One region of the Listeria grandensis genome, then DNA from elsewhere that is predicted to be linked to it. Evidence: predicted binding sites of a transcription regulator. Region 1 holds the regulator's gene; the other holds the start of a gene.
What was found. Region 1 encodes Rex, which represses fermentation and respiration genes when NADH is low (regulators of the CRP and FNR family bind a similar motif). Its sites were predicted from a motif close to TTGTGAAATATTTCACAA; they were not measured.
Positions count from the first base shown of each region.

Region 2: HCJ54_RS12035 (cytochrome ubiquinol oxidase subunit I) is a predicted target of Rex. The motif match lies at 2,060-2,077, and genes of this name have one in related genera.

Region 1 covers NZ_JAASUG010000001.1:239,513-243,162, forward strand. Annotated here, with positions in the region: gene HCJ54_RS01070 (DNA glycosylase AlkZ-like family protein) at 15-1,079, opposite strand; gene HCJ54_RS01075 (aminoglycoside 6-adenylyltransferase) at 1,082-1,891, opposite strand; gene HCJ54_RS01080 (redox-sensing transcriptional repressor Rex) at 1,944-2,585, opposite strand; gene HCJ54_RS01085 (ABC-F family ATP-binding cassette domain-containing protein) at 2,968-3,650, shown strand, end outside.
Region 2 covers NZ_JAASUG010000009.1:11,325-14,974, forward strand. Annotated here, with positions in the region: gene cydB (cytochrome d ubiquinol oxidase subunit II) at 1-507, opposite strand, end outside; gene HCJ54_RS12035 (cytochrome ubiquinol oxidase subunit I) at 509-1,933, opposite strand; gene tadA (tRNA adenosine(34) deaminase TadA) at 2,415-2,888, opposite strand; gene HCJ54_RS12045 (acetate--CoA ligase) at 3,143-3,650, shown strand, end outside.

The DNA of each region.
Region 1 (3,650 bases):
AATTCCTGCTCTTTTTATATGCCTACATATTTAATTTCTGCTGGGCGCGGTTCGATTCGTGATGCGAAACGCTCAAGCTCCTGCTTTATTTCCGTTTGAAAACTTGCTTCTTCAAAATACGAAATGGTAAACAGTAAGATGTCTTTTTTCCATTCATATTTCCAAAGCCCCACTGCCCGGTTTCCAGCTATGATAATCGCTGAGCAGTGACCATTAACCGTCCAAGCGGATTTTCGCTGTGCTTCTGTCATAATCCATGTCGGATCTTTATAAGCGATGATCGACTGGTCAAACTTCCCTGTTAAAAATACTCGAGTTGCGTCTGTCGGAACTTGCTCGCCTTTTAGAGCAACATAGGATTCACCCTCTATTTCAAAAGTATCTAGCTCATCTGCTAAACAAAGTGTCGCGGCTTTGATCTCACCAGCGTTCAAACCACTCCAATGCCTGAAATCCTTCCATGTTGCTGGACCGTAACCACTCAAATAACGGCGGATTAAATGCTTCATCGCTTCCTGATTACGCACTGGATCGGATTCCCATTCTTCATAATTTCCCAACCTCATTCTATGACTATAATTTCTAATCCCATCGCTTGACGGCAATAAGTATAAACTTCCCTGTATCGCAGCCTGTGCAATAATTCCTGAGGTGACTTGTGAGGAATAATCCCCAATTATAGCCTCTAATTCTTTCCGACTGATGATTTCCTGCCGCCTTCCAAGCCTGTCCATTTCCGCTAAAATCGCCTCTAAATCAGCGCCTTCTTTTTGGCAAAGTCGGTGGACAATATTCGTTCTCGTGCCAAAAACACGATAGACCATTTCCCAGTCCTCTGCTAGAAATGTATGTAGCGTCAGTCGGTTTGCCCAGATTTTTATCACGCTTTTCTCTTCAAAAAATCGGCTTGCCTCTTCCCATGTCATAGCCACATGCTGTAACAAGTTCACAAGCGCTGGCTGATGGTTTTGCGACTGCAAGGCGATAGTTTGGTGCATGAAGCGGCTCGGGTCATCAAATTTTTCTACCATTCCGAGCTTCTGAAGCCTGATTTGTGTTATTTCATTTTGTGTCAACATGCTTATCCCTCCTGAATTCTGTGAAGTAAATTTTTCATTCGTTCTATTTTAACTTGAGGAAGGGCAAAATGGTACTGTAAGGCGATAAAATTCGATATCTCCTCAAATAAAGCGATCTCTTCCCACATCGCCTGCCAATTGGAAGCTAATGAGTAATCTGCAAAAATGGCTGCTAAACGTGTTGTGTCTGTCCAATTTTCGATTTTCCGACCTGAAAAAGATAGCTTCTGTCCCTTCAAACGTGCGCTTTCTTCCAGTAAAGGTAGCAAGTAATTCTCTCTAATACCAGCTTGGATTCCTTGCACAAACCAAATTTCTCCTCGTTTTAAGAATTTCGCAACGTAGTGTAATTCGAACCAAAATTCATTGACGATCCGGTCAAATTTGGCTTTTTCCATCCTTGCTCCGTTTTTTTCAGATATGCATTGTTTGATTTGTCCTGCCTGTGAATCTTTATCCAGCAAGATTTCGAGTTTTTCATAGTAAGGAAACGCTTTTTCAAGCAGTGAAACCGGCCAAAAGGAGAAATCTACTTTCACGCCGTTCCCAAAAATAACGAGCTGCGTGTTTATCATCCCTGCTGGCGTCTCCATCTGTAGTCGGTTTTCGATCAGCACTTCGCCAATATCGGCAAGCCAAGAGATTGTTTGCCCAAACGGAATTTCACCTTCATACCAAACGTTGATATCTAAATCTGATAATTCGTCAATGCCTTGTTGTTTCGCAAGGGATCCTTCCAGCACCAATGCTCGAACCTGCGCCTGTTCTTTCCCCCACGCCACAATCCTTTCCAATATCTTATGTCGCATCATAACGCCTCTCCAATCAAAAAGGCCAAACGCAATTGTCTGGCCAAGGTTTTCATTATTTATTTGGATAGTTTTCCAAGAAGTAAATCAGTGTTTGTAATTCAGTTGTCAAATCGATGTGATGCACGCGCACATGTTTTGGTACACTGATACGTGCTGGAGTAAAGTTTAAGATTCCTTTCACATCAGCTTCTAGCAAACGGTCGACCGTTGTTTGCGCCTCATCAGATGGTACTGTCAATATCACGACTTCGACTTTGTTTTCTTTTAGCAAATCTTGCATGTCATTTAAGTGATAAATTGGAATATCCTGCTGTACTGTTCCAACTTTATTCGCATCGACATCAAATGCCGCGACAATTTTTATATTATTATTTTTCATGAAATTGTAGTGTAATAGTGCAGTCCCTAAGTTACCGACCCCGATAATAGCTACGCTGGTTTGCTTGTCTTGACTCAGTGTTTTACTAAAGAAATCCAAAATATAGGACACATTGTAACCGTAACCTTTCTTACCAAGCGCTCCAAAATAGGAGAAATCACGGCGAATCGTTGCTGAGTCCACTTTCACGGCCTCGCTTAATTCTGCGGAGGATACTCGCTCCTTACCTGATTCGTGTAGATACTTTAAATAACGGTGGTACAGCGGCAAACGCTTTGCTGTGGCTTGTGGAATCTTGCCCGTTTCCTCGATCATGTTTGTTTCCCTTCTTCCTTTTGATTTTAAGTGGATAAAAAAGCAACTGGTGCTCCTTCTTCCTTGTGCTACTAAACATGCATTTACAACAAAAACGATTGCGCTAATTCTATCGTTGTTCATTTCACATGCTTGCTTATTCACTATAAACATTCCACATAAATTTCACAATGTTTTTGCTCAAAAAGTATGTTACTATTTTGTTACAACTCTTCCTATCTTCTATTATACAGCAAAATATACCAAATTGCTAACATTTTCACAATATAAAGTTTGTGAATTTTATTATCGTAAGCGTTTCCTTTCTCAGACCATTGCTTCTACGCTTGCTTTGCGATAAACTAGGAGGATATAGATATTTAAAGTTGAAGGGGTAAACAATATGATACTTTTACAAGTACAGCAGATTGTCAAGAATTTTGGCGCTGAAACGATATTAGAAAATATAAAATTAGAAGTACAAACGAATGACCGCATTGCGCTTGTGGGACGAAATGGTGCTGGGAAATCCACACTTTTGAAGATTATTGCTGGGCAGATTAGCTACGATGGTGGGACGATTTCCAAGCCTAAACATGTTCAAATTGGCTATTTAGCGCAGAACACAGGTCTTGAATCGACGAAAACAATATGGGCGGAGATGTTAACTGTTTTTACCGGCTTACAAGCGATGGAACAGGAATTACGTGGGCTAGAAGAACGGCTTGGTGATCCCGCAATTTATGAAAACAAAGACCAATATGAGCAGACGTTGCAAGAATATGATCAGCTACAACACACGTTTAAGGAACAAGGCGGTTACCAATACGAAGCCGACATCCGCTCTGTTTTGCATGGATTGCGTTTCTTCGAGGCAGATTATGAGAAATTGATTGAATCGCTCAGTGGTGGTCAGAAAACGCGGCTCGCATTGGCGAAATTACTTTTGGCGCGTCACGATATTTTAATTCTCGATGAGCCGACCAACCATTTGGATATTGCAACACTTTCGTGGCTAGAGACCTATTTGCAAAATTACAAAGGCGCCTTATTGATTGTATCGCATGACCGTTATTTTCTCGATAA
Region 2 (3,650 bases), on a different contig from region 1:
CGTTACCGTCACACCGCCCATAAGCGAGAATGGCGTAATGTAATCGAAGAACCCTGCATTCATATTCATTTCACTATTAATCGGCATCCCCGCAACAAGTGAGGAGAACAAGACGCCAAGCAAGAACGGCGGCAAAATACTACCGATAAAAATAACCCAATCCCACGTCTTCACCCAAGCCTTCGTATCATGTTTCCCGCGGAATTCAAACGAAACCCCACGACCAATGAGCGCCAGCAAGAAGAATACAAGTGGAATATAATAACCACTAAACATTGTCGCATACCAGTTCGGAAACGCCGCAAAAATCGCGCCCCCAGCCGTCAGCAACCAAACCTCATTCGCGTCCCAGAATGGCCCAATCGTATTGATTAAAACACGACGTTCCAAATCATTCCGAGCCACAAAGCGCGTCGACATCCCAACCCCGAAATCAAAACCTTCCAGGAAGAAAAAGCCGATGAAAAGTACAGCAACTAAAAGGAACCACAGTTCGTTTAATTCCATCTTAATTCGCCCCCTTTAAATCAAATGGATCCACAGACGCAGGCTCTTTTTTGCCTTTTTTCTTGTCATGATTATGCGCGTCTGGGCCTGCCTTAATTTCACGAATAAATAGCCAGACGAGTACAATCGCGAGCGCTAAATAAATCGCTGAAAATGCAATAAGTGAGAACAGTATCGAGCCCGCCGAAACGTTCGGTGAAACCCCGTCCGCCGTTGACATATAGCCAAATACCACCCACGGTTGACGCCCAACTTCCGTCATGATCCACCCCATCGAGTTTGCGATGAACGGGAAAGCGATCATTGGAATCATCAAACGTAGATACAATTTTGACGTTGTTAATCTCTTACGCCATGCAAGGAAAGCTCCCCACAAGCCGAATAGAATCATTAACATACCAGAGAGCACCATGATCCGGAAGCTCCAGAATGACGTTTTAACCGGTGGAATGTAGTTCATATCCGCCCCGAAACGATCTTTGTACTTCTCTTGATACTCGGCCTGCAGTGATTTCATACCTTGAACACTACCAGAGAACGTTGAGTACGAGAGGAAACTTAGCGCGTATGGAATGTTGACTTCCCAGGTATTCTTCTGATTAGCTACATCAATACCCGCGATCATCGTCCACGGTGCCGGATCGGCTGTATCCTCCCAAATTCCTTCCGTCGCCGCCATTTTCATCGGTTGCGTTTTAACAAGATATTGCGCTTGTTGGTGACCACTGAAAGCCGTACCAAAACCACCGATAATAACGAGTACAAGCGCGATTTGGAACGATTTTCGGAAAAAGTCTACATCTTGCTTTTTAAGTAATTTGTAGGCGCTGACCCCTGCGACAAAGAATGCCCCCGTCGCGAACGCACCAAAGATAACGTGTGGAAACTCCACAAGTAACTGCCCATTCGTAATAAGCGCCCAGAAATCGTTCATTTCCGCACGACCATTAATTTCTTGGAACCCTACTGGATGCTGCATGAACGAGTTCGCCGCCAAAATCCAGAACGCGGAGAAGACCGTACCAAGCGCAACAAGCCAAATACATGCCAAATGTAATTTCTTGTTCAGGCGATCCCAACCGAAGATCCACAATCCGATAAACGTCGATTCCATAAAGAACGCGAGTAGCGCTTCAATCGCAAGCGGCGCCCCAAATACATCCCCTACGAATCTGGAGTAATCCGACCAGTTCATCCCGAATTGGAATTCCTGAATAATCCCTGTTACTACCCCCACAGCGAAGTTGATTAAGAACAAGTGTCCCCAGAACTTCGACATTTTTTTGTAGATTTCTTTTTTCTTCACAACATACAACGTTTCCATAAGAGCAACCATAAATACAAGTCCAATAGAAAGTGGTACAAATAAGAAATGGAAAACGGTTGTTGATCCGAATTGAAGTCTAGCTAAGAAAAGTTTATCCACCTTTTTTCCTCCTTTTTGTGTTTATTTGGGTGTTTAACCCGATTTTGTCTTTATTATTATAATTTGCCGACTGTTTACTATACACATTAATCGATTGTGAAAAACTGTGAATACTGTTACGCTCTCTTGTGTTTTAATTCACAAAATCATGTGTACGAAAATAAAGTATGTAGGAATCATCTGTTTACCGTGAAAATTTTTCATTTTTCAGGCTTTGTCTATTTTCTCACATAAGTAAACGAGCTATAGAAACCGGACTACCGAATTTCTCTCGCATCTTCAGCCAATTAGAATAAGTTTTACCTAATTCTTATTCTATCGCATTTCGCCCTAAATTTGTTTAGTTCTTTTGGTTCTATTTTAATAAGGGAAAACATGGAGACAAGAAATGAGTCGGGTAGGTCACTTAAGTAACATCAATCAATTGCACATATTTTCACAAAAGAACGTATAATGGATGTTACATGCATTAAAATAGGTATTAAGGCTCTTTTTGCTGTTTTTTCTTTGCACGTAGATCTCGGAAAAAGTTGGTCAAGATGGCTCCACATTCATCGGCTAGGATTCCTGGTTCGATTTCACATTGATGATTGAAACGTGAATCTTGGAGCAGGTTCATGAGCGTTCCTGCTGTGCCGGCTTTTGGATCAGCGGCTCCGTAGTAGACTTTGGCAATGCGGGAGAGCAGAATTGCGCCGCTGCACATTGGACAAGGCTCAAGCGTGACGTAAAGTTCCGCACCTTCTAATCGCCAAGCATCTTGATTTTTGCAGGCGTCTTGAATCGCTAGAATTTCGGCGTGCGTGATGGCGTTTTTGGTCGTTTCACGGAGATTATGCGCGCGTCCGATGATTTCGCCGTTAAGCACGACAACCGCGCCGATTGGAACTTCTCCTTTTTCACGTGCTTTTTCGGCTTCTATTAAGGCCTCACGCATGTAGATTTCTTTTTGCATTGGTGGATGACTCCCTCTTTTTGAATTCTTTTACATTTTAGCATAGCGACAGCATGCACGCCTTTTATTTGCTTTGAGATAACCGATATAGTACCATGTATTAGTATCAGGTGATAAAGATGCTGAAGGCGCTCGTTCAGCCCTGACAGAATTTGTTAGAGGGCGCTGAACAAGATCTCAAAGACACCCCACCCGCCTAACCACCATCCATGGAAGAACACAAAACTAACCTAAAACCAAGGAGATGTTATCAAATGAAATCAGAAAATTTAATTGCCCCTGAATTTTATAATATTACGGATGAGATTGCACAGTTTGACTCGGAGAAGGCGGCGCTGATTTGGCAAAATGAGGCTGGAGATGTGAAGGAATGGTCGTATCATCATTTGTTGGAAGCGGCGAACCGTTTTGCGAATGTAATCAAGCATGCTGGGATTGAGAAAGGCGATCACGTGATTGTGATGATGCCGCGATTGCTTGAGACGTATGCGGTTTATATGGGGCTTTGGCTGACGGGCGCGATTATTATTCCTGCCTCTGAGCTTTTGAAGGCGCATGATTTAGAGTATCGGATTCATCATGCGAACGTGAAAGCGGTCATTGCGGACGCGAGTTGTATGGCGGAGTTTGATAAGATTGTGGACGCGCCAAGTGTCGTGACGCGGATTGTTGTTGGGGCGGACGGCGCGCTTGATGGTTGGCAGAATTATGGGCGGTTGGTTGACGCGGCGTCGACGGAATTTGAAAAAGTGGCGACGCGCA